Regions from separate parts of the Limnohabitans sp. INBF003 genome, predicted to be linked through region 1. Evidence: predicted binding sites of a transcription regulator. Region 1 holds the regulator's gene; each other region holds the start of a gene.
The links. The regulator HrcA, encoded in region 1, represses chaperone genes, less so after heat shock. The targets are predictions, from matches to a motif close to TTAGCACTCNNNNNNNNNGAGTGCTAA.
Positions count from the first base shown of each region.

Region 2: a site for HrcA is predicted at 3,415-3,441, ahead of groES (co-chaperone GroES). Genes of this name have one in related genera too.
Region 3: a site for HrcA is predicted at 1,545-1,571, ahead of rpoH (RNA polymerase sigma factor RpoH). Genes of this name have one in related genera too.

Region 1 covers NZ_AP029222.1:573,154-580,889, forward strand. The annotation lists gene mutY (A/G-specific adenine glycosylase) at 1-685, shown strand, start outside; gene rapZ (RNase adapter RapZ) at 780-1,646, opposite strand; gene recN (DNA repair protein RecN) at 1,643-3,337, opposite strand; gene ACZ5VE_RS02800 (NAD kinase) at 3,341-4,234, opposite strand; gene hrcA (heat-inducible transcriptional repressor HrcA) at 4,263-5,267, shown strand; tRNA gene ACZ5VE_RS02810 (tRNA-Ile) at 5,304-5,380, shown strand; gene ACZ5VE_RS02815 (YDG domain-containing protein) at 5,523-7,736, opposite strand, start outside.
Region 2 covers NZ_AP029222.1:311,343-319,078, reverse strand. The annotation lists gene ACZ5VE_RS01525 (alpha/beta fold hydrolase) at 1-850, shown strand, start outside; gene ACZ5VE_RS01520 (LpxL/LpxP family acyltransferase) at 844-1,710, opposite strand; gene ACZ5VE_RS01515 (lysophospholipid acyltransferase family protein) at 1,723-2,556, opposite strand; gene ACZ5VE_RS01510 (helix-turn-helix domain-containing protein) at 2,789-3,373, shown strand; gene groES (co-chaperone GroES) at 3,526-3,813, shown strand; gene groL (chaperonin GroEL) at 3,902-5,548, shown strand; gene ACZ5VE_RS01495 (acyloxyacyl hydrolase) at 5,679-6,197, opposite strand; gene ACZ5VE_RS01490 (DUF411 domain-containing protein) at 6,316-7,062, opposite strand; gene ACZ5VE_RS01485 (cupredoxin domain-containing protein) at 7,076-7,594, opposite strand; gene ACZ5VE_RS01480 (multicopper oxidase family protein) at 7,648-7,736, opposite strand, start outside.
Region 3 covers NZ_AP029222.1:2,488,229-2,495,964, reverse strand. The annotation lists gene ACZ5VE_RS11405 (Bug family tripartite tricarboxylate transporter substrate binding protein) at 1-445, opposite strand, end outside; gene rpoH (RNA polymerase sigma factor RpoH) at 583-1,515, opposite strand; gene ftsY (signal recognition particle-docking protein FtsY) at 1,659-2,747, opposite strand; gene ACZ5VE_RS11390 (M16 family metallopeptidase) at 2,776-4,218, shown strand; gene ACZ5VE_RS11385 (M16 family metallopeptidase) at 4,278-5,627, shown strand; gene ACZ5VE_RS11380 (hypothetical protein) at 5,747-6,037, shown strand; gene rsmD (16S rRNA (guanine(966)-N(2))-methyltransferase RsmD) at 6,187-6,834, shown strand; gene coaD (pantetheine-phosphate adenylyltransferase) at 6,884-7,390, shown strand; gene recJ (single-stranded-DNA-specific exonuclease RecJ) at 7,394-7,736, opposite strand, start outside.

The DNA of each region.
Region 1 (7,736 bases):
CCTGCCCGGCATTGGCCGCTCGACCGCAGCTGCGATTGCGGCGTTTTGCTTTCAGGAGCGTGCAGCGATTCTGGACGGCAACGTCAAGCGCGTGCTGACCCGCGTGCTGGGTTATGGCGATGACCTCGCGGTGGCCAAAAACGAGCGTGCCTTATGGGCATTGGCGCAAGACCTGTTGCCTGAAAACCCGGCCGATATGCCGCGCTACACCCAGGCCTTGATGGACTTGGGTGCGACGGTGTGTTTGCCGCGCAAAGCCCAATGCGATGTCTGCCCGGTCAGCGTTGTGTGCCAGGCCAAAGCGCAGGGTGAGCCGCTGGCCTACCCAGTCAAGACCCGCAAACTCAAGCGCAGCAGTGCCACGCTCTGGTTGTTGTGGGCAGTCAATGCACAAGGGCAGGTGTGGCTGCAAAAGCGGCCCGACAAAGGCATCTGGGCGGGCTTGTTCAGCTTGCCTGTGTTTGATTCAGAGGATGAATTGCTGGCCACCTGGGCACAGGGGAAAGACCCCCAATACATCGCGCCCTGGAAGCATGTGCTGACGCACCGCGATCTTCATTTGCACCCCGTGCGGATGACGGGCAGTGTGAAACATTTACCGGCTTGCGATGGGCAGTGGGTGGATGCCGATGTGTGGCCCGAGATGGGCTTGCCAGCACCGATTCGGACCTTGTTGACGGCCTGAGCTGCGGTAGGTCGGTGGCTTCAGCCCCGACATGTGTCCGTGGCGCGCCCGCTGATGTTGGAGCTGAAGCTCCAACCTACAGGAAGAGTGGCGGTCAGAGGAGCGCGTCAAGTTCCCGGTGACGTTTGAGTGTGAGCCAGCGAGCACCAAAGCTTTGTGCCAGCTGCTCGACCATGAAGACCGAGCGGTGTTGCCCGCCGGTACAGCCAATCGCCACCGTCACGTAGCTGCGGTGGTCGCGCTCGATGGCTGGAATCCATTGCTTGAGAAAGCCTTCGATCTGCAATTGCATCTGCACGAATTCTTCCGATTGCCGCAAATAGTCTTGCACCGGGGCGTCGCGACCTGTCAGGGGCTTGAGTGCGCTTTCATAGTGCGGGTTGGGCAGCATCCGGATGTCAAAAACGTAGTCGGCATCGGTGGGAATGCCGCGCTTGAAGCCGAACGATTCGAACACCAGGGTCAGCTGCGCCACGGGGGCACTGACCAGGGTTTTGATGTAAGTCTGCAATTGCGCCGAGCGCAGCAAGCTGGTGTCAATGACGTGGGCGCGTTCGCGCAAGTCGGCCAGCAATTCGCGTTCGAACTCGATGGTCTCGAAAAGCGCTTTGTCGCTTTGCGGTTTGCTGCCGCCAGACAGCGGGTGCTTGCGGCGTGACTCGGAATAGCGGCGCTGCAAGGTGTCAGAGGTGGCGTCCAGAAACACCGATTTCACTGTCATGCCCATGTCGCGCAGCAAGGCCATTTGCTCGGGCATCAGGTGCAAGGAGTTGGCGCTGCGCACGTCAATCGCAATGGCCAGGCGTTGCTCTTTTTGCTGCTCTTCGAGCTTGACGAAGGGGATCAGCAACTCGGGGGGCAAGTTGTCGACGCAGTAATAGCCAGCGTCTTCCAGTGCGTGTAACGCGACCGATTTGCCGGAGCCGGACATGCCGGTGATCAGGATGATGTCCATGCTCAGTTCTGTGCGGCTTTGCGGCCTGCGGGTTTCAAGGGGGCATCGCCCAGCATTTCTCTGGCGTGGGCCAAGGTGGTGGCCGACAGCTTTTCGCCACCCAGCATGCGGGCGATTTCGCTCACACGTTCTTCGCTCGTGACGGCCCGCACCTGGCTGCTGACTTGCCCCTTGCTCGCCGCTTTGCTGACCAGCAAGTGTTTGTCTGCACAGGCGGCCACCTGGGGCAGGTGGGTCACGGCCAGCACTTGGCGGTGCAGGCCCAGCTGTTTCATCAAGCGGCCCACGGTTTCGGCCACAGCGCCGCCCACACCCGAGTCGACTTCGTCAAAAATCAGGGTGCCCGCCTCGCCCAATTCGCTGGTGGTGACCGCAATGGCCAGCGCGATGCGTGACAGCTCGCCCCCCGAGGCCACTTTGCCCACCGGGCGCGGCGTGCTGCCTTCGTGCCCGGCGACCAGAAAGCTGACTTCTTCGAGGCCATACTGTGCAGGCGCATCCAGCGCTTGCAGCTGAACTTCAAAACGTCCGCCTTGCATGCCCAGTTGTTGCATGGCGCTGCTGACGGCTTGGGCCAGTGGTTTGGCGGCTTTCTGGCGTTGGCGAGAGACGGCTTTGGCTTCCTGCATGCAGGCGGCTTGCGCGGCACGCTCGGCTTTTTGCAGGCTGTCCAGATCGGCCGCTGCATCGAGTTGGGCCAATTCCTGGCGCCAGGTTTGCAGGGTCAACGGCAGTTCGTCCGGCGTTTTTTTGTAGCGGCGTGCCAGTGACAGCCACAAGCCCATGCGTTCGTCGAGCTGGGCCAGGTGTCCTGGGTCCAGATCCGTTTTGCGCAAATAACCGTGCAGGCTGTGCGCCACGTCTTCGGCCTGGGCTTGGGCGGAGGTCAGCACGTCGGCCAGGGCGTTGAATTCGGGCTCAAACTGGCCCAGCGATTGCAGCGTCTGGATGGCGCGGGTCAACTGGCGCAAAGCACCACCTTCGCTGTCGTGATCGCCGCCTTCGAGCAGCAGCGTGCCCTGGTTTGCTCCGTCCATCAGGGCCTGCGCATTGGCCAGACGGCTGTGTTGGGTGCTCAGGTCTTGCCACTCGCCCAAGACCGGGTTGAGTTTTTCCAGTTCGCCGATTTGCCAGGCCAGCCGCTCGCGCTCGTTGGCCAATGTGCTTTGCGCTTGGCTCGCGTCGGCCAGGGCTTGCTGAGCTTGTCGCCAAATTTGCCAGGCGGCTTTGAGCGGGCGGATGTCGGTGCCTGCGTAGGCGTCAAGCAGGCCGCGCACGGCGTCAGGGCGGGTCAGGCTTTGCCAAGCGTGCTGGCCATGAATGTCCAGCAGTTGTTCGCCCAACTCGCGCAGTTGTGTGGCGGTGGCCGGGCTGCCGTTGATCCAGGCGCGGCTTTTGCCGGATGTGTCGACGGTGCGGCGCAGCAGCAATTCGGTGGTGGCTTCAAAACCGGCTTCTTCGAGCCAGGCCTGAATGGCGGCCGTCGGTTCAAACTCGGCACACACCTCGCAACGGGTGGCACCTTCGCGTACCACGCCCGATTCGGCTCGGGCACCCAGGGCCAGTTGCAGGGCATCGATCAGGATGGATTTGCCTGCGCCGGTTTCACCCGTCAGCACGCTGAAGCCGCTGCCCAGATCGAGTTCAAGTTCGTGCACGATCACAAAATCGCGCAAAGTGATGTGCGTCAGTGCCACGGCTTAAACGCCCTCATTCCAGTGCATTTTTTTGCGCAAGGTGTCAAAGTAGTTCCAGCCTGCGGGGTGCAAAAAGCGCACTTTGTGCTCTGAGCGCTGCACCGTGATCCGGTCCCCCAGCATGAGTTCGGCCAGTGATTGCATGTCGAAATTGGCGCTGACATAGCGACCGGCCACGATCTCGATGCTGATCTCGGACGACTCGGGCAGCACGATCGGGCGGTTGGACAAGGTGTGCGGCGCGATGGGCGCCATGACCCAGCCGCCAATGGAGGGGTGCATCAAGGGGCCGCCGACCGACAGCGAATAAGCGGTCGAGCCCGTGGGCGTGGCGATGATCAGGCCGTCGGCGCGTTGGGTGGCCACAAAGCGGCCATCGACCTCTACGCGCAGCTCCACCATGCCCGAGGTGCCGCCCCGGTTGACGACCACGTCGTTCATGGCCAGTGCGCTGAAGACGCTGCGTTGGTCACGCAGCACATGCGCTTGCAGCAAGCTGCGGTCTTCGGTCTGGTAATTGCCTTGCAGCATGGGCTGCAGCACATCCTGGTAGCTCTGGATGGGGATGTCGGTGATGAAGCCCAGCCGCCCCTGGTTGATGCCGATCAGCGGCAGGGCGTAGCGGGCCATCTGGCGGCCAATGCCCAGCATGGTGCCGTCGCCGCCAATGACCAGACCCAAATCGCACTGCTTGCCGATCTCGGCCATGTCCAGCATGGGGTATTGGTTCAAGCCGGTGTGCAGGGCGGTTTCTTTGTCCAGCACGACATCGCAGCCTTGCCGTGTCAGGAACTGGGCCACATCGTCCAGAACCCGTCGTGAACTCTCCAGCCCCCCACCGTGGGCGGTGGTGTGGTACTTGCCAAAGAGCGCAACGTGACGGAATTTGGATCTCATGCGCAAATTACATCATTAAAATGGACCGATGCTAGATGATCGTGCCAAGTTATTGCTCAAAGCGCTGGTTGAACGCTATATCGCGGATGGCCAACCTGTGGGCTCACGCACGCTCTCCAAAGCCTCGGGCTTGGACTTGTCGCCCGCCACCATCCGCAATGTGATGTCTGACCTGGAAGAGTTGGGCTTGATCGCCAGCCCGCACACCTCGGCCGGGCGCATACCAACCAGCCGGGGTTACCGCCTGTTTGTGGACACCATGCTCACGGTGCAAAGGGATGGTTTGGAGACCCCGGCGCTCACGCCGGACCAGCCGCAAAAGGTGATTGCCAGCGCGGCCAACTTGCTGTCGAACCTGTCCCATTTTGTGGGCGTGGTCATGACGCCGCGCAGGGCCTCGGTGTTTCGGCACATCGAGTTTTTGCGCCTGTCTGAGCGGCGTTTGCTGGTCATCATCGTCTCGCCCGAAGGGGACGTGCAAAACCGCATCCTGTTCACCGAGACGGACTACTCGCAAAGCCAGCTGATCGAGACTTCGAATTTCCTCAACTCCCACTACGCCGGCATGGCCATCGAGCAGGTGCGCAGCCGGGTGCAGCAAGAGCTGGTCAGTTTGCAAAGCGAAATCGCCACCCTCATGCAAGCCGCTGTTCAGGTCAGCACCGAGGCGCTGGCCGAAGACCAGAACGAGGTGGTGATTGCCGGTGAGCGCAACCTGTTGTCGGTGAGCGACTTTTCCAGCGACATGGGCCACCTGCGCCGGGCGTTTGACCTGTTTGAGCAAAAAACCCAGCTCATGCGTTTGCTGGATGTGTCCAGCCAGGCCGAAGGTGTGCGCATTTATATAGGCGGTGAAAGCCAGATCGTGCCCATGCAGGAGCTGTCGGTCGTCAGCGCGCCTTATGAGGTGGATGGCCAGATTGTGGGCACCCTGGGCGTGATTGGCCCCACCCGCATGCCCTACGACCGGATGATTCAGATCGTCAACATCACCTCGCGTTTGGTCAGCAACGCGCTGAGTCAGTCCAAATAAGCAGCCGACCGGGCCACTACAATCACGGCTTCGGTTGGGGCGTTAGCTCAGTTGGTTAGAGCAGAGGACTCATAATCCTTTGGTCCACGGTTCAAGTCCGTGACGCCCTACCAATCCTTCAAAAGCCACCTTCGGGTGGCTTTTTTTATATATGCGTGTTTCGATAGCATGGGTCAAACCATGTTGGCGAAAGAACATGTCACCCGAGACCGCCAGTGTTCACGCACGGTCCAGGGTTTTTGCAGGGACGACGACTTATTCTGTTCGCTCCGAAATCACCACCGTCACGCGCTGACCGGCCATGGCCACCACCAACTGCATGGGCAGAGCACTGTCGGGCACGGCAGCGGCCTCAAAGCGCATCCCTTGCTGATCGAACTTCAGCCACGACGGCAGGGGACTGCCGTTGCTCTGGGTGATCTGCAGGGCTGTGCTCTGCGTTGCCATCGCCTTCACGGTCTCGGGCAGTTCGAAGCTGAAGCCGGTACCGACCGTCGACGCGCCCTTGGGCAGAGAGACGGCAACCATCAATGGGGTGTCTTGCTGTCCCATGTTGTGAAGATCAACGGTCACGCCAGCGCTGTTGGCTCCCGTCGGAGACGAAGCAGCTGTTGCGGATTCGGTGCTGGAAGACGGTGCGACCGATGACAACACCAAAGGTTGAGGTGTGGTGGTGGCTGCACTGGCGCTGCCCGAAGCACCGGCTGGCTGGCTGCCTTGCACGGTAGCCGCCGCATCAGCAGCCAACTTGCGTGTATCGCCAGTGATGGTGTAGCGGCTGGCCTGTACGGTCACGCCGTTGGGCAGGCTGTTGGCCGCGTTTGTCAACACAATTTCACCGGCGCCAGCGATGAAAGTGCCATGCCCAGTGATGCGAAGAGCCCCACTTTGGGTCATGTTGTCGTTGCCACTGTTGGCCAGCAGGTTGCCAGCCGCCGTGGTGTTGCCTATGTCGAGTGCGCCCGAACTGCTCAGCTTGACGTCACCCAAAGCGTTGACATTGCCCAGTGTCAAGCTGTTGACGTCGTTCAAAGTGACCTTGTTCCCAGAAGCATTGACGGTGCCGTTGAAGTCATTGGCATTGACCAGACTGATGTCAGTGGCCGCCGTCAAGTGGGTTGGGCCGGTGGTGGTAGTCAATGTGCCGCCGGTTTGATTGATGCCGCCGGTGGTGGCCGTTATGCTGAGGCTTGCCGTATTCAAGGTGCCATCCAACGTGATGTCGGTGGCAGCTGTTGCAGCCAAGGTGCTTGTAGCGGTCACATTGCCCAGCGTAAGGCTGTTGATGTCGTTGAGTGTGACGCTCGCACCATGGGCCGATACCGTACCCACGAAGTTGTTGTCGGCGTTGCTGAGAACAATGTCAGCAGACACCACCGGGTTGCTGCCGGTCGAAGCGGTCAAGCTGCTGACGTCCAATGCTGTGATGGATGTACCCGCGGCCTGTGTGATCGCGCCACCGTTGCTGATGATGCTCAGGGGGCCCGTGCTGTTCAAGTTGCCCAGCTGCACCCCACCGCTGGTGTCGGTGATGCTGGTGTTGCCTGCCACGTTGATGCTGCCTGTGCTGCCCTGGCTAAAACCATTGCTCACCGTCAGGTTGCCACCGGCATTGAGTGTGCCGCCAGTCTGCGTCAGGCTGCCCGTGGTGATGGCACCCGTGCCGCTGAAGCTGCCACCAGACTGGCTGAAGTCGGTCACCGTGGTCGTCCCCGCATTGTTCAGGGCGCCACCGCTTTGCGTGTAGCTGGCCAGCAGCATGCCGCCGCTGCCAATGTTGAGTGTGCCATTGGCTTGCGTCAGGCTGCCCTGCGCACCCAGGCTGTCTAGGCTCACCACCCCCGAGGTATCCACCGGGCTTTGGGCGGAAGCCGAGTTGAACGACACATTCACGCCAGATGGAATCACCACATTGGCCACGTTGGCCAGGTCGGGCACCGCCCCACCGGCCCAGTTGGCCGGGTCGAACCAGTTGCCCGACGAACCGCCTGTCCAGGTGACGGCGTTCAGCCGCGTGATGGCACTGGTGTTGTTCGAGCCCAGTGTCACAACGTAGTTGCGCCCGCCATTGCCGTCGTTCAGGCTCACGGAGCTCAGCGCGGCACTCTTGCCTGTGCCCACGTTCTTGTTGTCAAAAGTAAGCGTCGCAGCCGACACGCTGTCACCTGTCACGCCCAGCTGGCTGTCCAGTGCCTGCAGCTCTGTGGTGTTGGCACTCTGCAGGGTCTGGCCGTTGTAGACGCGGGTAACCGGTGCCAGGTTCAGGCTGACGGTCTTGGCGCTCACATCCGCCGTGGTGCTGGCCTGATCGGTGAGGGTGTAGTTGCCTATATCGTTGCCGGTGTAGCTGCTGCTCAATGTGACGGTTTTGCCAGTGCCGACGTGTCGTGTGTCAAACACACCGGTGGCGTTGACTGTGACCTGATCGCCGCTGAACCAGCCAGAGGCATTCGAGGCATTCACGGCCGC
Region 2 (7,736 bases), 260 kb from region 1:
CGAAGCTGCTTGGGTGTGGGACCCGTTGCTGGTCCACTTTTCCAAACCCGAAAACGGCGGCTACCGCTGCATCGCGCCCAATCTGCGCGGCTATGAACGATCCAGCGCTCCGGAAGATGTGAAAGCCTACCGGGCCAAACACCTGGTGCAAGACATCGTGGCCCTGATCGCGCATGAATCAGGCTCAGCCCCGCTGGCCGCTTTGGTGGCCCACGACTGGGGCGGTGCCGTGGCCTGGAGCATGGCCAACCAGCACCCCGAACGGCTGCGCCAACTGGTCATCGTCAACTCGCCCCACCCCGGCCCCTTCCTCAAAGCACTGCAAAGCCACCCAGAACAGCAAGCCGCCAGCGCCTACATGAACTTTCTGGTGCAACCCGATGCCGCTGCGCAACTGGCCGCCAACGACTTTGAACGGCTGCTGGGTTTTCTGGATGGCCACGACAGCGAACTGCCCTCACTCACGCAGCCCCCCGGCAGCAACGCGCCCGAGCCAGCCCGCTGGCTCACCGCCGAAGTCAAAGAGCGCTATCGCCAGGTCTGGCGGCACGGCCTGCAAGGTGGGCTCAACTATTACCGGGCCTCGCCTTTGCGCCCCGCCACGGCGCAAGACCCGGGTGCATCGGCGGTTCAGATCCCGCCAGAGGCCTTACACATCGGCATGCCCACCCTGGTGCTCTGGGCGCAAGACGACGTCGCTTTGCTGCCCTGCCTGACCGAAGGCCTGGCGCAGCATGTGCCGGATTTGAAACTGGTGCCCATTGCCAAAGCCAGCCACTGGGTGGTGCATGAAAAACCCGGGCGCGTGATCCGCGAAATCACGGCGTTTCTGACGCCACCGAATCAGTAAACGCCAGGCTCGCCCTCAGGCCGGGTTTTCAAGCGCTTGTGCACCCAGTAATACTGCTCGGGCATGGTGCGCACCCAGTCGGCCAGCAAGGCGTTCATGCGGATGGTGTCTTGCGCCAGATCGGCACTCGGAAAGTCGACCAGCGGCGCATGGACTTCAATGTCATAGCCCTGCGGCGTCATGCGCGTGACCACCGGCACAACACGCGCACCGCCCACCCTTGAAAACCGCGACAAAGAGGGCACAGTGGCCGCTTTCTCGACCCCCATGAAGGGCACAAAAATCGACTCGCCACGGCCAAAATCCATGTCAGGGGACAAATGCAAAGGCTCACCCTTTTTGAGCCCTGCCAATATCTGCCGCACCCCTTCGTGTCTGAAATAAGGTCGCGCATTGCCCGAACGCTCACGGCCATGCCGGACCCAGGCTTCCACCTTCGGGTTGGACTGTTTGACGAAGATGAAGGCCACGTTGCGCGGCACACACCAGCCCACCGCCAGACCGCCGGCATCCAGCCCCACAAAATGCGGGGCAAAAACCACCAGCGGCCCTGGGGCGGTCAAGGCGTCCAGATCGCCCACGTACCGCAGTCGGCCGCGCGCCACCGCCTCCGGCGCATCCCACAACCAGGAGCGGTCCAGCACCGACTGCCCGAAGGCCAAAAAGTGGCGATAAGCCAGCACCTGCAGCTCTGCCTCCGACAACTCGGGCATGCACAAGCGCAAATTGACCCTGACAATGTGCCGCCGCTCCCGTGCCACGTGCCACAACAACCAGCCCAACCCGACCCCCAGCGCCCTGACCCAAGACAAGGGCAGGCGCGCGCACAAGCGCATGAAAGCAATCAGCAAATTCACCATGTGTTCAACAGATCAGGCCGACGCAGATCGGGGATGTTTGTAACGGGCATAGCCCCAGATGTACTGCGATGGGCACTGCAGGATCAACGACTCCATGGCTTGGTTGATCTGGACCACGGCGGTGTCCAGATCGTCTGAAAGGGCATGGCCCAGCGGCTGGGTGTGCAAACGGTAACCGCGCCCCCAGGACAAGCGCTCACCCCAGATCAGCACCACCCGCGCGCCGGTTTGCAATGCCAGTCGGGCGGCCAAGGTCATGGTGTAAGCCGGTTGGCCAAAGAATGGCGCCCACTGCCCCATGCCCTCGGGCGGCACCTGGTCGGGTAACAAACCCACAGCGCGCCCCGAACGCAAAGCCTTGATCATTTGCCGAACGCCCGCCAAAGTGGTGGGCACCGCTTCCAGACCCGGGCGTTGCCGCGCCAAGCCCATGACTTCGCCCAAACCGGCATGGCGGGCGGGGCGGTACAACACCGTCAAAGGCCCGTGTTGCGCTGAAAAGCGCAGCGCCAAGGCCTGGGCCGTGATTTCGAAGCAACCCATGTGCGGCGTCAAGAACAACACACCTTGGCCAGTGGCATAAGCCTCTACCGCAGCGCGGTCATCGGCCCACGCCAGGTGTGGCGTGCGGCCCAGCCACAAACGCGGCAGCTCGGCCGACATGCGCCCGGCTTGTCCTACGGCGCGCAGCACCGTGCGCCACCCCAAGCCCGCCTGACGCACATTGCTCAGAAAACGGCGTCTGTAGCTTCCCGAAAAACACCAGGCCAGCCAGCCCCCCACGCTGCCCATGGCGTGCAGGGCCCACAAAGGCCAACGGGAAAAAAAGCGGAACCAACTCAACATGGGGGGTGATTTTGCCCTGAACTGACACACGTCCCCACAACGAGGCACAAGGCAAGGACTTGCGCACCCGACAAATGCCGCCCCGCTGCCCAGCCCCCCTTGGCGGGGCTACCTGTTTTTGTTCACCGCGCTACCGGTTCACGCCCCGCCACAGCGGCCAAACGGGCCATAACATCCAAACAGCCCAAAAAATTCAAACCTCACCCTCTGTGGCCCTCTTGAGGAATTCACGATGAAAAACAGCAGCATCAACCAAGCCTATTTCAGCACCAGCCAAGCCGCCAAGATACTGGGCTTGTCGGTGGGCACTGTTCAGCGCATGGTGGAAAACGGCATCTTCAAGGCCTATGTCACCCAAGGCGGGCACCGGCGAATCCTGTCGTCATCCCTCGCCCAATATTGCAAACAGCAAGGCTTCTCGGGCCCGCAGGCAGCACCCGAAAAGCCACTGATCTGCATCCTGCACGACAGCGCACACGTCCCACCCGCTTTGGGCCAGTTGGGGCAATGGGACCATGTCAAGCTGGTCACCCACCCGCTGGATTTGATGGGCATTCACCAGCATGTGGGGACTTTTTTCATCGATGCCCGAATTCCGTGGCTGCACAATGCGCCGCTGCACCTGCAAGACACTTTGATGCAAACCGCCCACATCGTGGTCTACAACAGCGCGCACCTGCCCTCGGGCAGCCCCTTGCATCTGGCCCAAAAGATCAACCTGTTTGACGGTGACATCAGCACCGATCTGGTCTATGGCTACATGCTGGGCAGCGCCCACGTCAGCGAGACAGCCACACACCGCCCGACCAGCCAGTAAAAAATGCCTGGCACTTGAAATAGGGGCAAATGCCCTTATCATTAGCACTCGAAGGCAGCGAGTGCTAACAGTCATTCCGCCTCAGATTTCAGCAGCACCTGTTTTTCTGGTGCTTTTGTTTTTCAACCCTTGTTTCAAATCCAGGAGATTCCATGAAACTGCGTCCTTTGGGCGATCGCGTGATCGTCAAGCGTATCGAAAGCGAAACCAAAACAGCCTCGGGCATCGTGATCCCCGATTCGGCTGCTGAAAAGCCCGATCAAGGTGAAGTCCTGGCCGTCGGCCCTGGCAAAACCAACGACAAAGGCGAGACCAAAGCCCTGAGCGTCAAAGTCGGCGACCGCGTGTTGTTCGGCAAGTACAGCGGCCAGACCGTCAAGGTCGAAGGCGACGAGCTGTTGGTCATGAAAGAAGAAGACCTGTTCGCGGTAGTTGAATAACTTGCGGGACAGTCCGAACGACGCGCGAAGCGCCCGTTCGCCCTGTCCTCAACCGATTAAATAATTTCAAGCATTAGGAGCTATCAAAATGGCAGCAAAAGACGTAATTTTCGGCGGCGAAGCCCGCGCACGCATGGTTGAAGGCGTGAACATTTTGGCCAATGCGGTCAAAGTGACTTTGGGCCCTAAAGGCCGCAACGTGGTTCTGGAGCGCTCGTTCGGCGCCCCCACCGTGACCAAGGACGGTGTGTCCGTGGCCAAGGAAATCGAACTCAAAGACAAGCTGCAAAACATGGGCGCTCAGATGGTCAAGGAAGTCGCTTCCAAGACTTCTGACAACGCTGGTGACGGCACCACCACCGCCACCGTGCTGGCCCAAGCCATCGTGCGCGAAGGCATGAAGTACGTGGCCGCTGGCATGAACCCGATGGACCTGAAGCGCGGCATCGACAAAGCAGTGACTGCTTTGATCGAAGAGCTGAAGAAGGCCACCAAGGCTACGACAACCAGCAAAGAAATCGCCCAAGTCGGTTCAATCTCTGCCAACAGCGACACCAGCATCGGCGAAATCATCGCCAACGCCATGGACAAAGTGGGCAAAGAAGGCGTGATCACCGTGGAAGACGGCAAGAGCCTGAACAACGAACTCGACGTCGTTGAAGGCATGCAGTTCGACCGCGGCTACCTGTCGCCTTACTTCATCAACAACCCCGAAAAGCAAGCCGCTTTGCTGGACAACCCCTTCGTGTTGTTGTTCGACAAGAAGATCAGCAACATCCGCGATCTGCTGCCCACACTGGAAGCCGTTGCCAAAGCTGGCCGTCCTTTGCTGATCATTGCCGAAGAAGTCGAAGGCGAAGCCTTGGCGACTCTGGTTGTGAACACCATCCGTGGCATCTTGAAGGTTGTCGCCGTGAAAGCCCCTGGCTTTGGTGACCGTCGCAAAGCCATGCTGGAAGACATCGCCATACTGACCGGCGGCAAAGTGATCGCTGAAGAAGTGGGCCTGACCCTCGAAAAAGTGACTTTGGCCGATCTGGGTCAAGCCAAGCGCATCGAAGTGGGCAAGGAAAACACCATCATCATCGACGGCGCTGGTGCTGCTGGCGACATCGAAGCCCGCGTCAAGCAAGTGCGCGTGCAAATCGAAGAAGCCACTTCTGACTACGACCGCGAAAAGCTGCAAGAGCGCGTGGCCAAGTTGGCTGGCGGTGTGGCCGTGATCAAGGTCGGCGCTGCCACCGAAGTCGAAATGAAAGAGAAAAAAGCCCGCGTGGAAGATGCATTGCACGCCACCCGCGCTGCTGTGGAAGAAGGCATCGTGGCTGGCGGCGGCGTGGCATTGCTGCGTGCACGTCAAACGGCTGGCACCATCAAAGGTGACAACGCTGACCAAGACGCCGGTATCAAACTGGTGTTGAAAGCCATCGAAGCCCCCTTGCGCGAAATCGTTTACAACGCTGGTGGCGAGCCATCTGTTGTGGTGAACGCTGTATTGGCAGGCAAAGGCAACTACGGCTTCAACGCTGCCAACGACACCTACGGCGACATGATCGAAATGGGCATCTTGGACCCCACCAAAGTGACACGCACTGCCTTGCAAAACGCAGCGTCTGTGGCCTCTTTGATGTTGACCACCGAGTGCATGGTTTCCGAAGCACCGAAAGAAGAATCCGGCGCTGGCGGCATGCCTGACATGGGCGGCATGGGTGGTATGGGCGGCATGGGCATGTAATTGCCCGGCTGTCCGGACTGAGGGTTTGCGCCCTCGCCCGGCCCAAAACAAAGCCCCGCAAGATGCAAGTCTTGCGGGGCTTTTTTGCGCCGACTGGCTGAGTCCGGAATGAACGCCACTGACCCATGCTTCAAAAGTCGCGCCCCAAAGTCAGTCGAACAGCTTCCAGCCCGTGATTAGGCTCTTTGTAGCCGCCATTGCTGATGTGCATCAGGCCAATGCCCAACTTCGTCTTCTCGTTGAGGCGATACGTGACATCAAATGTTGTCCGGAAGTTAAAACTGCCACTCAATGAACGAACGCGGTCATCACCCTTGATGACCGAATAAGAGGGGTAAATGAACAGCGTCATGTCAAAACCTTTGACATCGATGGTTTTGCCGATGCCTGGGCCTAACATGTAAGTACCTTGGGCATTCAGCATGGCCGAAGCACCGTATCTCAGGCCATAAAAACGGGTCGGTTTGGACTGGTAAGACGCATCGATGGCGCTTTTGTCTTTTGTCAGGGAAAGGTCCCATTCTTTGTTGTGCACATCGGTCATGTAGGAAACGCTCACGGTTTCTTTGTTGACTGAGGTGGGTTCTGGCACAGCGGCAAACCACGCTGATCCCAAGATAACGCCAATGGCCGCAGCACTGTTCAGCACATCCATCTCCTCTGTTGGTATTTTCAATATTGATTATCGAAAACAGCTTCAACAGAACAGTTATCAAAGCCACTGAACTCGGGCCAACCCGAAAATCAGCGCCCCTTGGTGCCCAACGTCAAAGGGCCGCTGCCTCGATCTGCACCACCCAGTAAGCGCCGTTTTCCTGCACCGCCTGAAAGCGCACCTTTTGGCCCACTTGCAAGGCATTGAGCTGAACCGGATTTTTCACCTGAAACACCATGCTCATGGGCGGCATGTCCAGATTCGGGATCTCGCCGTGCTTGAGCGCCACCTTGCCAGCCGCCTTGTCGATGCGCCGCACTTCGGCCGTGACCCAGGGCAAGCTCACTGCCGCATCGCTCACCCGCTGCACGCCACCGCGCTGCGCCATGCGGCCTTGGCCCGGGTAGCGTTGAAAGCTTTGGGCACTGCCGTCTTTTTGCACCAGCAGCACGGCGTAGGCGTCTTTGCGGCCTTTGTATTCGGGGCCGTCCATGCCCGGGCTGCCCATGGGCATGCCGGGCACCGACAAGCCCAGTGCGACAGGCCGCTCTTTGAGCAGGCGGTGGATGTCGGTGGCGGGCACATGGCCCTCGATGACGTAGCCGCCCACGGTGGCGGTGTGGCAGGAGCCCAGTTTTTCGGGCATGCCCAATCGTTTGCGCGCAGCGGTGTTGCCCACGTCGCGCACCTCGACCTTGAAACCACCGGCCTGCAGGTGCTCGACCCACAGGTGGCAACAGCCGCAGTTGGGGTCTTTCCAGACCTGCACCGTGGTGGCCTGCGCCAGCGCAGTGCGGTGAAAGCCGGTGGCCGTGAGCCCCACGAGGGCTGCGGCCTGGAGCCATTGACGTCTTTGCATGGCACTTCTCCTGTTACTTGACGGTGATGCGGCCGATCATGCCCGCCTCGAAATGGCCGGGGATCAGGCAGGCGAATTCAAACGTGCCCGCGCGGTTGAAGGTCCAGACGATGGCACCTTTTTGGCCTGCGTTCACATGCGCCATGTAGGGCTCGTCGTGTTCCATGCCGGGGTGTTTTTTCATCATCTCGGCATGCGCCTTGAGCTCTTGCGGCGTGCCGATCACGATCTCGTGCAAGACCTTGCCCGCGTTCACCGCGACCAAGCGCACGGTCTCGCCCAGCTTGACCTGAATCTCTTTGGGCGCGAAACGCATGTCGTCGCTCATGCGGATCTGGATGCTGCGCTTGGCTTTTTTCGGATCGCCTGCGATGCCCCAGTCTTTTTGCTCGGCATGCTCGGCAGGCGTGGCCTCCTGCATTTTGGCGTGGTGGCCTTGGTGGGCAGCAGGTGAGTGTGCGTGGGCCATGGGCTGGGCCAACAGGGTCAGCAAGCCCGTGCTCAGCAGCAATGCGGTCAACAAACGGTTCATGACATGTCCTTGAAAATAAACAGGCATACAGGTGCGTGGGTAAAGGGCACCACTCAGTGGTGTTTGTGGTTTTCGGGTTTGCGCACGTGGCCAGCAGGTGCCGCAGTCGGCGTGGAGGCCGCATCCGGTGCACGGGGCGTGG
Region 3 (7,736 bases), 1.5 Mb from region 1:
ACTCTGCTGCAGTGGCTCCTGGGGCATTGGCGGGCACGGTGAGGACCAGTGGGGCTTTGCCGATCAGGCTGATCGGTGCCAGGTCTTTCAGAGGGTCGTACGGCACCTTGGGGTTCAGGATGCGGGCAATCGTCATGTTGCCGTTGATCATCAGACCCAGGGTATGCCCGTCGGTGGACTTGGCCACGAAGTCGGCAGCGATGTTGCCGCCCGCCCCCACTTTGTTCTCGACCACCACGTTTTGGCCTAGAGCCTTGGCCAAGGGCTCGGCCAAAGCACGAGCGGTCAAGTCGGGGCTGGAGCCTGCTGGGAAACCCACCACCAATTTGAGGGTTTGACTCGGCCAGCCTGCCGACCAGGCCGACCCCAAGCCTAAAGCCAGAGCCACGCAAGCGGTTTGGCGAAAAAGGCGGTGTGAAAAATGAACAAACCTGTCAAAGGGCATGACCGAATCCTAGAAAACAAAACATTCAGCACTTTAGCGCACAGCGTTTGTGGCTTGCACCTTGACCCATGCCACAGTACCCAAAAAAATACCCGGTCAAGACCGGGTATGGATGGGATCCGCTTTCGGCCAATGGATCAGGCGAATTCGACCAAGGCCTTTTTCATTTTCTTCATGGCGGCCACTTCAATTTGGCGAATCCGCTCGGCGCTGACGCCGTACTCGTCGGCCAGGTCGTGCAGCGTCATACCGCCCGAGCCGTTGTCGTTCACCTTGAGCCAGCGCTCTTCCACGATTCGGCGGCTGCGTTCGTCCAAGGCATTGAGTGCCGTGGCCAAGCCATCGCTGGCCATCACATCGCGCTGGTGCGCTTCGATCATGGCCGTGGGTTCGTGGTTCACATCGGCCAGGTAAGCGATGGGGCCAAAAGCCTGCTCGCCATCGTCAGACGGTGACGGGTCCAGCAGCACATCGCCACCGGACATGCGCATTTCCATTTCCAGCACTTCTTCGCGCTTGACGTTCAGGCTGTGCGCCATCGAGTCGACCTGGTCAGGCGTCAGCGTGTCCCGGTGTGTGCCTTCTGCGGCATCCGCTTTGAAGCCTTGCTTCATCGAGCGCAGGTTGAAAAACAGCTTGCGCTGGGCCTTGGTGGTCGCCACCTTGACCATGCGCCAGTTTTTCAGGATGTACTCGTGAATCTCGGCCTTGATCCAGTGCAGCGCATAGCTCACCAGGCGCACGCCTTGATCTGGGTCAAAACGCTTGACGGCCTTCATCAGGCCCACGTTGCCTTCCTGGATCAGGTCGCCGTGAGGCAGGCCGTAGCCCAAGTATTGGCGCGATACCGACACCACCAGCCGCAGGTGCGAGAGCACCAGTTTGCGGGCGGCTTCGATGTCGTCGTTGGCTTTGAGTTGGCAGGCGGCCTCTTGCTCTTCCTCAAGGGTGAGCATGGGCATGCGGTTAACCGCAGAAATATAGGCGTCGAGGTGGCCAAGCGAGGGCACCACCGCCCAAGGGTTGCTCAGCGTGATGGCTGTGGCGGGGGAACCAGTTTGAATGTTCATACCAGAACTCCTTTCAGAATACCGAGATATTAGCACTCCAAGGGGTAGAGTGCTAAGCCTGACCCTGATGGCGCGTTGAAATCAGGGTTTTCCCGTATTTTGAGAGGAGGGCGTCATGATGTCTGTGCGTTAAAGGACAGGTTTCAGCTCAACAGAGCCTGTGCAAATTCGCGGGCGTCAAATGTTTCCAGGTCTTCGAGCTTCTCGCCGACGCCGATGAAATACACAGGAATCGGCTTTTCGCGGGCAATGGCGCACAAAACCCCGCCTTTGGCCGTGCCGTCCAGCTTGGTCACGATCAGGCCCGTCAGGCCCAGGGTGTCGTCAAAGGCCCGCACCTGGGCCAAGGCGTTCTGGCCCGTGTTGCCATCGATCACCAGCAGCACTTCGTGCGGGGCCGTGCCATCGGCTTTTTGCACCACGCGCTTGATCTTTTTCAGCTCTTCCATCAGGTGAGTCTGTGTCGGCAAACGGCCTGCAGTGTCCACCAGCACCACATCGCGGCCCCGTGCGCGGCCAGCCGTCACGGCGTCAAAGCTCACTGCCGCCGGGTCGCCGCCTTGCTGGCTGACGATTTCCACCGTGTTGCGGTTGGCCCAGACGGCCAGTTGCTCCTTGGCTGCTGCGCGGAAGGTGTCGGCAGCTGCCAGCAGCACGCTGAGGCCTTCGTCGGCCAGGTGCTTGGTCAGTTTGCCAATCGAGGTGGTTTTGCCCGCGCCGTTGACGCCCGCCACCATGATCACGGTGGGGTGGTGGTCGCCGATGGCCAGGGGCTTTTGCAAGGGTTGCAGCAGGTCGGTGATGGCATCTGCCAGCAAAGTCTTCACCTGCGAAGGGTCGGTGGCCTTGGCGTCTTTGACGCGGCGCTTGAGGTCTTGCAGCAAATGCTCGGTGGCTTTGACGCCGGTGTCGGCCATCAACAAGGCGGTTTCCAACTCTTCATACAGTTCGTCGTCGATCCGGGTGCCGGTGAAGACGGTGGTGATGCTGGAGCCGGTTTTGCGCAGACCGGCCTTCAGGCGGTCCAGCCAACCTTGGCGGGTGGCAGGGACGTTTTCACTGCCAGATGGGCTGGGTTCTGTCTCGTGCGTGGTGCCAGGCTTGGCTGCCGCGGCTGTCTGCACGGCTGTGGTGGCGACCCTGACGTCAGGCGTTTGCGTGGGCTCTGACAAAGGCGCAGAGACGGATTGGGCCTCTGGGGCAGGGGATTTTTTTTTGAAAAAACTGAACATGGTGTGGATTTCAAGGATCATGCATTCTATGAAACCGAACTTTCTTCTGGATATTTCTTTGGTCATGGCCTTGCTGGCCGCACCTTGGAGCGCTGGGGCACAGGTCTCAACGGGCCTTGCAAGGCCAGCACCGGGCGCTTCGAGCAGCGTGGCCACGCCAGTTCACACCTTCACCCTGGCCAATGGCATGACGCTGTGGGTCAAAACCGACCGTCGTGCCCCCACGGCTGTGCACATGGTCTGGGTGCGTGTGGGCTCGATGGACGAGGTGGACGGCACCAGTGGCGTGGCGCATGTGCTCGAACACATGATGTTCAAGGGCACGCCCAGCCTGGCTGCTGGGGAGTTTTCGCGCCGCGTGGCCGCGTTGGGGGGGCGTGAAAACGCCTTCACCTCCAAGGACTACACCGGCTATTACCAGCAAATCCCTTCTGGCCAGCTCGAAGCCGTGATGCGCCTAGAGGCGGACCGCTTTGCCAACAACCAGTGGCCCGATGCGGAGTTTGCCAAGGAGCTGGAGGTGGTCAAAGAGGAGCGTCGCCTGCGCACCGATGACAACCCCCGTGCCCAATTGCACGAAATGCTGTCGGCCACGGCCTTGTCGGCATCGCCTTATCGTCGCCCCATCGTGGGCTGGATGAGCGATTTGGAGGCCATGACCGCGCAAGATGCGCGTGATTTTTATAGCAAGTGGTACACGCCAGCCAATGCGGTGGTGGTGGTGGCGGGCGATGTAGACCCGCTGCAAGTGAAAGCTTTGGCCGAAAAGTACTACGGCACCATCCCCGTGCGTCCCGTTGCAGACCGCAAGCCCCAGCAAGAGCCTGCACAACAAGGTCGGCGGCTTTTGGAGTTCAAAGCGCCTGCTGAACAGTCTTATGTGGCCTTGGCGTTCAAGGTGCCGCGCTTGGCCAGCCTGGCGGTGACCCCCGAGCACGACGATGCCCTGGCTTTGACGGTGCTGGCCGCCGTGCTGGACGGTTACAGCGGCGCACGGCTGGAGCGCAGCCTGACCCAAGGTGATAACCGGTTGGCTGACAGCGTGGGTGCGCACAACGGGCTGATGGGCAGAGGCCCTCAGTTCTTTTATCTGGACGGTGTGCCCGCCAAGGGGCAAACCCCTGAAGCACTGGAGGTGGCCTTGCGTGCCCAGGTCCAGCGCGTGGCGACAGAGGGCGTGACCGAAGCGGAATTGCAGCGCGTCAAAACCCAGTGGGTCGCCAGTGAAATTTACAAACTCGACTCGGTGTTCAACCAGGGGCGTGAATTGGGTGTCGCCTGGACTTTGGGTTTGCCGCCGGATTACGGTTCGCAACTGATTTCGCGTCTGCGCCAAGTGACGCCAGCACAGGTGCAGACCGTCGCTCAGAAATATTTTGGAGACGACAGCCTCACGGTCGCGATTTTGCGTCCCCAGCCTTTGTCAGGCCAGCCGCGTGTGCGGCGTTCGGTTCCCGGCGCTCGGCATTGAGCCACCGTTATTTCATGAAAGTCACAAGCAAAATGACCTTGATTCCTCACCCATCGGTCATGTCAAATTTTCTGGTGCACTCGGTTTTGGCGCTCACGGGCTGGTGTGCGGCCGGTTGGGCGCAAGCCGCTTTGCCGATTCAGCACTGGACACAAGCCAGTGGTGCCCGTGTGTATTTGGTGGAAAGTCACGCCATTCCCATGGTCGATGTCCAGATTGACCTGGATGCCGGCAGCCGCCGCGATCCCGCAGCCCAAGCCGGCTTGGCATCGGTGATGGCGGGGCAGATTTCGAGCGGCATGCGTGCGGCCCTTGCAGACAAGGGCCCTTATGCACAGGCGCTCGATGAAAACCAGATCGGGGAAGCCTGGGCCGATCTGGGCGCCAGTTTTTCGAGCAGCGCCAGCGCTGACCGTTTGAGTTTTGCCTTGCGCAGCCTGAGTTATCCGGATTTGCTGGGCAAGGCGGTGGCTTTGGCTGCCCGGCAAATGGCAAACCCGTCTTTTCCAGAAGACGTTTGGCTGCGCGACCGGGAGCGCATGTCGGCCTCCTTGCGCGAGTCCTTGACCCAGCCCGGCACGCTGGTGCAAAACAACTTCGCTTCTGCGGTGTATGGCACCCACCCGTATGCTTACCGTGTCACACCCGAGTCCTTGTCAAACATGGATGTGAAAGACTTGAAGGCGCTGCACGCCACGTCGCTGCGCGCTTGTCGCGCATCGGTCAGTGTGGTGGGCGCGCTGACCCGCGCACAGACCGATGCCTTGGTTCAGCGTTTGCTGGCGCTGTGGCCTGCCGATGCCGCTTGCCAGGCCCTGCCAGCAGTGCCCGAGGTGGCACCCTTGGCCGAACCCCGAAACCTGAATGTGGTTTTTGATTCAGCCCAAGCCCATGTCCTGATCGGACAGCCGGGCTACAAACGCAACGACCCTGACTTTTTTCCGCTCCTGATCGGCAACCATATTCTGGGTGGGGGCGGTTTCGTGTCGCGTTTGACCGAACAGGTGCGCGAAAAGCGGGGGCTGAGTTACAGCGTGTACAGTTATTTTTCGCCGGGCTTGCATGCAGGGGCGTTCACCGTCGGCCTGCAAACCAGGCCAGACCAGGCTGCACAAGCCGTGAGCGTGGCCAAGGAGGTGGTGCAGGCTTTTGTGAGTGAAGGTCCGACCGAGGCCGAGTTGCAGGCGGCCAAGTCGAATCTGGTGGGCGGCTTTGCACTGCGCATCGACAGCAACCGCAAGTTGCTGGACAACGTGGCCAACATCGCCTGGAACCGTTTGCCATTGAATTACCTGGACACCTGGACCCAGCAAGTGGAGCGTGTCACTGTGGCCGATGTGCGCCGCGCCATGGCGCGGGTGCTGCAACCCCAGCGCATGGTCACGGTGGTGGTGGGTGGTCAGCCCTGACCCATTACACGGCGTTACAACTGCACGTCTCTGGCGGTCATCAGCACGCCATCGGGCCGCGTTGTAGTTGCAAGTCCAACAAGGTGTTGGACTGAAAACCTGAATCAAGGACTCTCATCATGAACAAGCTGCTCGCCACCCTCGTTGCCGGTTTCTTTGCTGCCGGTGCATTCGCCCAAGCCCCTGCTGCTGCGCCCGTTGTGGCTGCGACACCTGCTGCAGTTGTTGCGCCAGCCAAGGTTGAGGCAAAAGATGTGAAGGCCGAAGCAAAGGCAGACGCCAAAGTCAAAGCCGAGAAAAAAGCCGCCGCCAAAGCGGAAAAGAAAGCGGCCAAAGCAGCTGCCAAGGCCGATGCCCCAGCTGTCAAGGCGGACGCCAAAGCCGACGCCAAAGTCGCACCAACCAAGTGACCTGAATGGCCAGGCTACGGCCTGGCTTAAGGCCTCAGAAAAAACCAGCTTCGTGCTGGTTTTTTTCTGTCTGTGTTTCGCGCAGGGTGCAGGTCTTCGTGAAGGGGCTGGCAAATCGTTCTGCGTCATGGCCTTTACACTTGTGGCCTATGTCTTCATCCAAATCTTCACGTCAGTCGACCAGCGGCAATGCCCGCAAACCTGACGCCAAAAAGCCTGTGCACCGCACGCCCAAAGGCCCGCCTTCGCACGAGATCCGCATCATCGGCGGGCAGTGGCGCCGCACCCGCCTGAAAGTGATCGACAAACCGGGCTTGCGCCCCACGCCCGATCGCGTGCGCGAAACCCTGTTCAACTGGTTGGGTCAAGACCTGAGCGGCTGGCGCTGTGTGGATGCGTTTGCAGGCACCGGCGTGTTGGGCCTGGAAGCTGCCTCGCGTGGTGCAGCCCATGTGCTGATGGTGGAGCAAGATGCGGTGCTGGTGCGCGATTTGCAAGACAACGCTGCGCGCCTGAAAGCTGACATGGTCAGCGTGCAGCGCGGTGATGCCGTGACGGCGTTGACGCGTTTGACGGCGGGCAGTGTGGACCTGGTCTTTCTGGACCCGCCTTTTGACGGGCCCTGGTTTGAGCCTGCGCTCAAAGCAGCAGCCAAGGCCGTGCCGGCCGGTGGCTGGATTTATCTGGAGGCGCCAGTGGCCTGGACCGCCGAGGCCTTGGGTGAATTGGGGCTCCAATGTGAACGCCACCTCAAAGCCGGCGCTGTGCATGCGCATTTGTTGCAACGGACCGCATAATTCGCCGGTCAAGCCATTCCAGCCCGACCCCGTTTTTCAAGGACCCGCCATGAGCCGATCTGCCAACGCCGCTGTGACCGCCGTGTATTCCGGCACTTTTGACCCCCTGACGCTGGGCCACGAAGACGCGATTCGCCGCGCTGCACAGCTGTTTGACCAAGTCATCATTGCGGTGGCGCGGGCGCACCACAAAAACACCCTGTTCTCTTTGGACGAGCGCTTGGCCTTGGCACAAGCCGCGCTGGCCGATTGCCCCAACGTGAAAGCGCTGCCGTTTGATGGTTTGATCGTGGAGTTTGTGCGCTCGCAAAACGCCCAGGTCATCGTGCGCGGCTTGCGCTCGGTGACCGATTACGACTACGAAACCCAGATGTCGGGCATGAACCGCCACCTGGCCCCCGAGGTGGACACGGTGTTTTTGCACACCAGCGCGGGCGTGCAGCACATCAGCAGCACCCTGGTGCGTGAGATTTCGAAACTCGGTGGTGATGTGTCGGGGCTGGTGTCCGCCCCGGTGCTCAATGCCTTGCAAGCCAAGGTCGCCACCAAGCACTGAAACTCAAAGCTCCGCGCCTTCCACCAAAAAGCGCACCCGCTTTTGGCCCTGCCACTCGTCGGCGTCCAGTCGGTAAGCCAATTTCACCCGCGCAGGCAAAGGCTCAGTCCGGCCAAACCAGATGCCGTCGACCGGCTGGCCTTGGTGCTTCATTTTGAGGGACAGGTGTTTTTCGCCCACCAGGCGCTGCGACACCACCTCGATCTCTTCGCAAAACACGGGCGGTGCAAAGCCCTGGCCCCAGACCTCGTGGTGCAGCATGTCCACCAGGTCCACCCGGCGGTACTCGGCGGGCAGCGGGCCATCGGTTTCCAGGCGGCGCTGCAGCGTGGCCGCGTCCAGCCAT